One region of the Mesorhizobium sp. Primo-A genome, then DNA from elsewhere that is predicted to be linked to it. Evidence: riboswitches for the same ligand, from Rfam matches in the RefSeq annotation. Region 1 holds a riboswitch; the other holds the start of a gene.
The links. Region 1 has a riboswitch for cobalamin ahead of EOC83_RS11515 (ABC transporter ATP-binding protein). Riboswitches for the same ligand answer to the same signal wherever they lie in the genome.
Positions count from the first base shown of each region.

Region 1 (4,982 bases):
CGATCGCCGTGTTTTCCGGCGGAAAGGTCATCGATCGCTGGCCGGCGCTGCCGATGGCGTGATCGAGCTACGCCTTCACCGGTACCCAGATCTCCAGCCCGCCATTGCCGCTGTGGGCATCGAACTCCGGTCCATAGCGCTCGAATTCCGGTGCATCCGCGATTTCGTGACCGGAGTCGGGCAGCCAACTGTTCCAGATCGTGTTGATCGTCCGGCGGATGGATGAGATGTGCTCGCGGTGCGAGAACACCGCATATTTCTGCGCCGGCACCCGCACCCGATAGAAGTCCTTCGGCAGATCCGCAAAGCCGGACACTTCGACGCCGACGACATAGTCGAAATTGCCCGCGTCATCGCCGTTAAGGCAGACGCCGTAGAAAACGCCTGAGATCTCGCCGGGGATGTTGCCGATATAGGGTGCAAAACGCTGCCACTGCATCGGAATCCCGGCGCTGGTTTCGCAGCTGTAGCGTTCGCCGAGGCCGGCGATCAGGAACGGCCGGCTGGTCTCGAAGCGCGGTGGTTCGAGATTGGTGAGGAAGGACTGGTCCATCAGGATCGGCTCCACGAGGTCGAGGTTGTTGGTCGAGCCTTGCGCGCGCACCAGTTCCGGCGTGGTGCCGAACTGATCGCGGAAGGCACGGGTGAACGCCTCATGCGAGTTGTAGCCGGCGTCGAGCGCGACGACGAGGATGTCGGGCGCTCCGCCGGCCAGCTTGCGCGCCGCCTCGGTCAGCCGGCGTGAGCGCATGTAACCCATCACCGAGCGGCCGGTTGCGGCGCCGAAGGCGCGCGTCACATGAAAACGCGACACGCCGCTGCTTTGCGCGACATCGTCAAGCGAGATCGCCTCCGGCAGATGGCTCTCGACGAACCACAGCGCTTTCTCGGTCGGGTTCATGGGGCTCCTTTTCGCATTGGCCGGATCATCTTGGCGTTTCCTGGCGCGGCCAGTTTGATCGAAATTGCGCATTCCGTGCAATCTGCGCCGATCCCATGGGCTTTCGCTTGACAGCGGGCCGCGTCATCTCCTAAGAATGTTATGTTATTACATAAAGTGAGCGTGCAATGCCTGTTTCCCTTAGCTGGCCCACCACTTCGTCCGAGAAATCCATTGCGAAGCGTTTGGTGGAAATCTACGCTGAAGTGGTGATGGTCCCCGAGCCGAAAGGCGAGGGGTGAAAAGGGAACACGGTGAGGCCTGTTCAGGTCGAGGCCGTGGCTGCCCCCGCAACTGTAAGCGGCGAGCAAAATCCGTGAATGCCACTGGCCGGCAAGGCTGGGAAGGCAGGATGGCGCAACGACCCGCGAGCCAGGAGACCTGCCATCACTGAGTTGACCGGACGGGGTGTGCCGGGAGGAAACGCGAATCCCGGCCTTGTCGGCCGGTTCGCCAGCTTCCTTCCGTCGCCAGTTTTGGAAAGTGACGGAAAGTTGGACGGCTCCATCGATCATCGCATCACCATGCTCACACTTTGCCGTCCCCGCAATCCGGCGGGCTGCAGCCGATGAGCGCAGCGCTTCTCGAAGCCCATGACCTCTGTGCCATGGCGAATGGGCGGAATCTGGTCCAGGCGGTCAGCTTCTCGGTGGCCGCTGGCGATCGCCTTGCCATCATCGGTCCCAACGGCGCCGGCAAGACGACGCTGCTGCGCATGCTGTCGGGCATGCTGCGGCCAAGTTCCGGCGAGGTGAAGCTTGGCGGACGCGGGCTGGACAGGATTTCGGCCGCCGAGCGGGCGCTGCATATCGCCGTTGTCGGCCAGACCGACCAGCCCGATCCGCGGCTGGCGGTGATCGATTATGTCGAGCTTGGCCGGGTCCCGCACGCCGGGCTGCGGCGCAGGCGCGAGGAACGCGATATCGCCGTCGAGGCGCTGCGCCGGACCGGCCTGCTGCCGCTGCTTGGCCGCACCGTCGGCTCGCTGTCGGGCGGCGAGCGCCAGCGCGCCCAACTGGCGCGCGCCATCGCCCAGCAGCCCAAAATCCTGTTCCTCGACGAACCGACCAACCATCTGGACCCGCGCGCCCGCGGCGAACTGCTCGACCTCGTGGCAGGCTTTGAGATGACGGTGATCGCGGTGCTGCACGATCTGGCGCTGGTAGCACCCTTCGCCACCAGGGTGGCGGTGATGAACCATGCCCGTCTGCAAGCGCTCGCCGCACCGCGCGAAGCGCTGGCCCAACAGCTGATCCGCGAGATTTTCGGCATCGATGTGCTGCGCCTGCGCCATCCAACCGAGGATCGAGAGTTGACGGTGTTCGAGGTTCCGAACCGTGCCGCGCCGCCGTCGTGATTGAAGCCGTTCCATAGTCGACCCGATCCCACCCACAAGGAGCATACCCGTGAAACGCCTCGCTTTTTCGCTTGCCGTCTCGCTGCTGACCTCGACCGCCTTCGCCTTCCCGGTAACCGTCGACAGCTGCGGCAAGCCGCTGACCTTCGACGCGCCGCCGAAGCGCGCTGTCATCCACGATCTGAACATGGCTGAGATGGCTTTCGCGCTGAAATTGCAGCCGTCAATGGTCGGCCTGACGGGCATCACCGGATGGTACAAGGTCGGTTCCGAATTCAAGGCAGAGCAGGGTTCGATCCCGGAGCTGGCGCCGAAATATCCGACGCTCGAAAACCTCGTGGCCGTGGAGCCGGATTTCTTCTTCGCCGGCTGGTACTACGGCATGAAGCCGGGTGGCGAGGTGACGCCCGACACGCTTGCCCCGCACGGCATCAAGACGCTGGTTCTGACGGAAAGCTGCGTCCATCTCGACAAGAGCCGCCCCGCCGCCTCGATGGACCTGCTCTATGGCGACGTCGAAAAGCTGGGCAAGATCTTCGGCAAGGAGGCCGAGGCTGAAAAGCTTGTCTCTGGCTGGAAGGCGCAGCTCGCCGACATCACCGCCAAGGTCGGCAGCGCCAAGGGCACGCGGGTGTTCCTCTACGATTCCGGCGAGGACAAGCCGTTCACCGCAGGCAAGTTCGCCATCCCCAGCGCCATGATCACTGCCGCCGGCGGCGACAACATCATGGCTGACATGGACACCAGCTGGGGCAACACGGATTGGGAAACGGTGGCGTCGCGCAATCCGCAATTCCTCATCCTGCTCGATTACCAGGACGGTGGCGGCTACAGGAAGCTGCTCGATTTCCTGAAAGCGCATCCGGCCATGAAGGAGACAGACGCGGTCAAGAACGAGCGCTTCGTCGCCCTCCGCTACGCCGAGCTGACGCCTGGACCCGCCAACATCGAAGCGATCGACAAGATCGCCAAGGCCATGCACCCGGAAGCATTTTGAGCTTGCGCCATCCGGCATTTGCGTTGGCCATGCTGGCGGGAGCGGCGGCGATCGCCGCTCTCGCTCTGCTGTCGATCGCCTATGGCTCGACGCTGATCCCGCTGGCCGACGTTGTAGCAGCGCTTGGCCGCGCAATCGGCTTAGGCGGGCACGACGTGTCCGGGCCGGTCGGCAAGATCGTCGTCGATCTGCGGCTGCCGCGCACGATCCTGGCCATCTGCGTCGGCGCGGGCCTCGGCGTCGTCGGCGCGCTGCTGCAGACAGTGACCCGCAACGATCTCGCCGATCCGTTCCTGTTCGGCCTGTCGTCGGGCGCCGCCGCCGGTGCCGTTTCCGTCATCACCGTCTTCGGCGACAGCTTTGGCATCTGGACGTTGCCGGTCGCGGCCTTCACCGGCGGCATATTGGCCGCCGGCGTCGTCCTGCTGCTGGTCGCGCGGGTGAGGGGCCAAGGGCCGGAGCGGCTGATCCTCGCCGGCCTTGCCGTGTCCTTCATGTTCACCGCCTTGACCAACTACCTGGTCTTTGCCGGCGACCAGCGCGCCGCCCACTCCGTGTTGTTCTGGACGATGGGCGGCCTTGGCCTGGCGCGCTGGGACAATATCTGGCTCGGCGCGCTGGGTGCGGGCACCATTCTGGCTTACGCGCTGTGGAACCACCGCCGGCTCGATGCCTTCCTGGCCGGCGAAAACGCCGCCGAAAGCCTTGGCGTGCCAGTGGCGCGCATGCGCCGAATGACGTTTCTCGTCGCCGCCTTCTCGACGGCGATCCTGGTCTCTGTCGCCGGGGTCATCGGCTTCGTCGGGCTGATGATCCCGCATCTGTCGCGGCCGCTGGCAGGCCCCTTGCATCTGCGCCTGGTTGCCAGCTGCGCCGTCTTCGGCGCGGTGCTTTTGCTGGCCAGCGATCTTCTGGCCCGAACGCTGCTGCCGCCGCAGGAACTGCCGATCGGCATCATCACCAGCTCGGTCGGTGCGTTCTTCGTCGTCACCATGCTGATCCGCAACCGGCTTTGAGCGCCTTTGGCAACCGGTCGCCGGATCACACAGTCCAGAAATAGCGCACGATGTGGAAGAACACCGGGGCGGCGAAGACCAGGCTGTCGGTGCGGTCCATCATGCCGCCATGGCCTTCGATGAGATGGCCCCAGTCCTTGACGCCCTGGTCGCGCTTGATGGCCGAGGCGACCAGCCCGCCTAGGAATCCCATCGAGCAGGCGACGAAGGCCACGCCTGCCGCCTGCAGCGCCGAGAAGGGCGTCACGAACGACAACAGCGCGCCGAGCAGGCTCGCCGACACCAATCCGCCGATCAGCCCTTCCCAGGTTTTCGACGGCGAGACGTTCGGCGAAAACCGGTGTTTACCAAACAGCTTGCCGAAGATGTACTGCAGCACGTCGCTGCCTTGCACGACGATGATCAGGAAGGCGATCAGCAGCAAGGTGCGGCCTTCGAAGCCTGGCACGTCGAGTGTCAGCAGGGCGGGGACGTGGCTGACGCAATAGACCGAGATCATCACCGCCCATTGCTGCGCGGCGATCCGCTCGAGGAAGCGTTCGGTGTCGCCATGCAGCGCCGTGATGGCCGGCATCAAGAGGAAGCAGTAGACCGGAATGAAGATGACGAAGAGCCCGTACCAGGCGGTCCACACCAGCCAGTACTGAAACGGGATGATGATGCCGAACATGC
Region 1 is NZ_RZTG01000005.1:182,463-187,444, reverse strand. Features, by position in the region: gene EOC83_RS11525 (alanine racemase) at 1-62, shown strand, start outside; gene EOC83_RS11520 (AraC family transcriptional regulator) at 68-901, opposite strand; cobalamin riboswitch at 1,137-1,344, shown strand; gene EOC83_RS11515 (ABC transporter ATP-binding protein) at 1,509-2,297, shown strand; gene EOC83_RS11510 (ABC transporter substrate-binding protein) at 2,347-3,294, shown strand; gene EOC83_RS11505 (iron ABC transporter permease) at 3,324-4,310, shown strand; gene EOC83_RS11500 (phosphatidate cytidylyltransferase) at 4,336-4,982, opposite strand, start outside.

Region 2 (4,982 bases), on a different contig from region 1:
TGTTTTGCCAGATGTCGCGGCGGGTGGTGGCGACGATGACCTGGAAGACAGGCACGCCGGCGCGGTCGAACAGCGTTTCGATGCCGGGTTCGGCGCCTGAGGCGAAAGCGGTCGCGGTGATGATGGCGGCGGGCTTCAGCGCCGTCAGTGCTGTTTCCACGAAGGCGAGGGAGGTTGGGTCCTTGAGGCTGGAGACGAAGATCGGGACTGGGTCGATGCCGCGCTGCCGCAGCGCTTCAACAAGCGCATCGATGGGCGCGACATCGGCGGCCAGCAGCATCGAGCGATAGAACAGGATGGGGATGATAGGAGCGTTGACGTTGTAAGCGCCAGCATTCGATAAGTCCGGCTTCTCCACAACTCCACATCCGGGCACGTAAAAACCAGCTTTCGGCACCACCACCGGGCCGATCACTTCCGCATCCTGTCCCGCCAAGCCCGCCAGCCTGCGCACCAGCGCGCTCATATTCGCCGGGCCGCCCTCGCGGAAATAGTCGAGCAGGCCGTCCAACTCCTCGCGCGGCAGCGTCGAGGCTTCGATCAGGCGCAGATCCTCGTCGCGGCATTCGCCGGGCAGCAGCGCCAGTTTTATGCCGCGTTCGCGGGCGGTCGAGGCAAGCTGGTCGCAGCCGTAGCGCCACCAGTCGTAGCCGCCGAGGATGCGCACGAGGATGATCTTGGCATGGCGGGCGACGCTGTCGACCCAGAGGTCGACGGACATGGGATGGCGCAAGTCGCGCAGTGCGGCCAGCCGCATCGAGGGCAGGCGGTCGGCATCGGTCCTCCACGCCGCCGCCAGTCCGGCGAGGTCGCTGTCGGTGAAGGACAGGGCCACGATATCCGCCGGCGTCTGCCGCAGATCGACCGGCTCGGCGAGGTCGTCGAGCGAGGCGGATGTCGTGGTTAGGATGTGCATCGCAATCCGTGTCCGAAATCAGCCGGCGAGTATACGCTCGATCGCCGGGCGGTTCAGCCCTTTCAGGCCGATGACGACGAGGCGCGAGCGGCGGTCATCCTCAGCGGTCCAGGCGCGGTCATAGTAATGATTGACGCGCGGCCCGACGGCCTGCAGCAAGAGCCGCATCGGCTTGCCGCCGACCTCGACGAAGCCTTTTACGCGCAGCACGTTCTCTTCTTCGGCGACGGTGGCGACGCGCTTTGCCAGCTCGTCCGGATTGGCGATCGAGGCAATGTCGACGATGAACGTGTCGAAGTCGTCATTCTCGTGGTCGAATGCGCCGTCATGATGGGACTTGCGGTTTTCGATGTCGTCCTCGACGGCCAGACCGAGCCCGAGCAGCACGGAGGGATCGACCTTGCCATGCGAGGTCGGCACGATCTTCACTGCGCGGGCGGAGTGTTCGCCAACGATGGCATTGGCGCGGGCGGTGCCGGCGGCGTCCATCAGGTCGCTCTTCGACAGGATGATCAGGTCGGCGCAGGCGATCTGGTCCTCGAACACTTCTTCCACCGGATCGTCGTGGTCGAGCGTCTCGTCCCCGGCGCGCTGCGCCTGGAGGGCCTCCATGTCGTTGGCGACGCGGCCTTCGGCCAATGCCGGTCCGTCGACCACGGCGATGACGCCATCGACGGTCACCCGGCTTTTCACGCTGGGCCACTGAAAGGCCTGGACCAGCGGCTTGGGCAGTGCCAGGCCCGAGGTTTCGATCAGGATATGGTCGACCCTCGGCGTCAGCGACAGGATTTGGTCGAGCGCCGGGACGAAGTCGTCGGCGACAGTGCAGCAGATACAGCCATTGGCCAGTTCGACGATGTTTTCCTCGGGGCAGGTGTCGATACCGCATCCCTTGAGGATCTCGCCATCGATGCCGATGTCGCCGAATTCGTTGACGATGATGGCGATGCGCTTGCCGCCGGCGTTTTCCAGGAGATGGCGGACCAGCGTCGTCTTGCCGGCGCCGAGGAAGCCAGTGACGACGGTGCAGGGAACGCGGGATACGGAAGTGGTCATGGTCAATCCTTCAGCATGTCGATGGGTGGAATGCGGGCCACGAGGCCGCGCTTGAGGCTATCGGGGCGGCCACGCCACGGGATCAGGCCATCTTTCGAGGTGGCGAAGAGCTTTGCGCCTGTCACGAGGTCGGCGCCGCTGGTCGCGGTCAGGTCGCCGAAGACATAGCTCCAGCAACCGTCGCGCAGGATCGCGGCGCTGAGGCGCCGCTTGCAATTGCCAAGGCATTCGACGCTGCGGATGCGGATATCGTCGCCAGCGGCGGCGCGGCGCGTGTCGTCCGTCAGCAACTCGCCGGCGCGGGGATGAGCGTCGGAGCCGGTCTCATTGCGGCAGGAGCCGCAGACGATGATGGTGACGCCGGCCAAGGCATCATCATGGCCGGACGAAATATCCGCTGTGCCAGCCGAAAAACTGCTGTCGTGGTCCAAAGATCGGGCTCCTTGCCCGGAAACCCGCCGGGCGATCGGATTCTACAGTCGCAGACGGCAGGTCTCCTGGCTCGCGAGTCATCGCCTTGGGTAGCCGCCTTCCCGGGAATTCCCAGTGGTTTTCGGCCTTGGCTCTTCGCTTACAGTTGCGGGGACAGCCGCGGATTTGGGATTTTGCCCCGCACCGCATTCCCTCTTAGCCCTTGCCGTTGCGGGCAAGGGACCATCTGGAACCGGATTTAGGCTTTTGCGGGCGGCGGTGTCAACGCGAGCTTACGACACGGCTATGTCGGCCAGCGCCGCGCCCAAATCGCCGGCAGGCGTCACTTCGATGCGTTCGAGCCCGAGCCAACCTTGCATCTGCTTCAATTCCTCGAACAGCTCCGCAGCGGTTTCAGGCGGCGCACCGGGCTCGGCATAGGCCGCATGGACCCGCAGTATGCTGGCCGGGCGATCGGCCTTGAGGTCGACGCGTGCCACGATCCTGTCGCCGAGCAGGAACGGCAGGACATAATAGCCATACTGCCGCTTGTCGGCAGGTGTGTAGATCTCGATGCGGTAGTGGAAATCGAACAGCCGCTCGGTGCGCGAGCGCTCGAAGACGACCGGATCGAAGGGTGCCAGCAAGGCGCGGGCCTCGACTTTGCGCGGCAGACGGGCGTCCCGGTGAAGATAGGCCGGCTTGTCCCAGCCTTCGACACGCACCGGCAGCAACTCGCCCGTTTCAACCAGTTCCTCCAACCGGCCTTTCATATCGGCCGGCGACAGGCGGAAATAGTCGCGCAAATCGCTTGAAGTCGCCACGCCGTGGGCGCGGGCGGAAATGCGCAGCAATTCGCGGTGCGCGTCCTCAGGCGTCGGCACCGGCAGATCGAGGATCGCCTGCGGCAGCACGCGCTCGGGCAGGTCATAGAAGCGCTCGAAACCGCGGCGGTGCGCCGTGGTGATGCGGCCGGCCCAGAACAGCCATTCGAAGGCGTGTTTGGCATCGCTCCAGCCCCACCAGCCGCCCGAACCTTTCTGGCCCTCCAGCGCGGAAGCGGCGATCGGGCCGCGCTCGGCGACCTCGCGGTAGATCTCTTCGATGTAGGCGGCGTGCTCGCGGCCCCATTTGGCGAGACCCAGATACATTTCCTCGCCCCGCTCGGCGCGCTGCATGCGCCAGCGCATCAGCGGGTATGTCTCGACCGGCAGGAAGGACGCCTCGTGCGCCCAGTATTCGAAAACCGTGCGCTTACGCGTCACGGCCGCGTTGTCGAGCAGCGAGAACGGGTAGGGGCCAAGGCGCGAATAGAGCGGCATATAATGAGCGCGCACCACCGCGCTGACGGAATCGATCTGCAACAGGCCGGTGCGGGAGAGCGTGCGGGCAAAATGCCGGCGGTCGGGCGTGCCGGTCGGGCGAGGATCGAGGAACCCTTGGGCGGCAAGGGCGATGCGCCGGGCCATCGGGAGCGAGATCTTTTCCTTCATGCAGGTATCACTTTGACGTGTTTTGACCGAGGGTCGAATGGCTGATTCCAACCCATGCTAGCAGGGTTTTGGCAGCATTCATGTCAGGAGAGAAAAGTGGAGTAAAAAGCGAAGGAAATCAAACAGGAGCGGATCGGACCAGTTTGCCGCGATATGCCGTCCAGGTCGATGTTTTGAACAAGGTTTGACTTGCTTCGCTGGAAGTGCTGCGCTAACCCTCGCCGCGTTGCAGCATAGGCCCTTAAAACGGTTCAGCGGTTAAACTGTCACGCTTCCGCATTAGGGTCCGGTGCTGTAATCAACGTGGATTGGCGCCAACGGAAAGCCGAGCATGAACGCACTCTTGAGCTCATACCTGCCCATCGTCCTGTTCATAGGCGTGGCGCTGGTTGTCGGCCTGGCGCTGCTGGCCGCGCCCTTCCTGGTGGCCTACCGCAATCCCGATCCCGAAAAGCTTTCCGCCTACGAGTGCGGTTTCAACTCGTTCGACGACGCCCGCATGAAGTTCGACATCCGTTTCTACCTGGTGTCGATCCTGTTCATCATCTTCGACCTGGAAGTAGCCTTCCTGTTTCCGTGGGCGGTGTCGTTTTCGAAGATCGGCATGCTCGGTTTCTGGTCGATGATGGTTTTTTTGGCGGTGCTGACCATCGGCTTTGCCTATGAATGGAAAAAAGGAGCGCTGGAATGGGATTGAACGACAGTTCAGGCACCCTCGTCGCGCCGAAGCCCAAGGGCATCATCGATCCCAACACCGGCAGGCCGGTGGGGGAGGACGATCCCTTCTTCCTCGAGATCAACAACGAGTTGGCCGACAAGGGCTTTCTGGTCACTTCGACCGAGGCGCTCATCACCTGGGCGCGCAGCGGGTCGCTGATGTTCATGACGTTCGGCCTCGCCTGCTGCGCGGTCGAGATGATCCACACCTCGATGCCGCGCTATGATTCGGAGCGGTTCGGCGTCGCGCCACGCGCGTCTCCGCGCCAGTCCGACATCATGATCGTCGCCGGCACGCTGACCAACAAGATGGCGCCGGCGCTGCGCAAGGTCTACGACCAGATGCCGGAGCCGCGCTACGTCATCTCGATGGGCTCCTGCGCCAATGG
Region 2 is NZ_RZTG01000008.1:31,641-36,622, reverse strand. Features, by position in the region: gene cobN (cobaltochelatase subunit CobN) at 1-916, opposite strand, end outside; gene cobW (cobalamin biosynthesis protein CobW) at 935-1,972, opposite strand; gene EOC83_RS15665 (DUF1636 family protein) at 1,975-2,403, opposite strand; cobalamin riboswitch at 2,442-2,646, opposite strand; gene EOC83_RS15660 (winged helix-turn-helix domain-containing protein) at 2,677-3,876, opposite strand; gene EOC83_RS15655 (NADH-quinone oxidoreductase subunit A) at 4,208-4,573, shown strand; gene EOC83_RS15650 (NADH-quinone oxidoreductase subunit B) at 4,564-4,982, shown strand, end outside.
Region 2: another riboswitch for cobalamin. It lies ahead of EOC83_RS15665 (DUF1636 family protein); the one in region 1 lies ahead of EOC83_RS11515 (ABC transporter ATP-binding protein).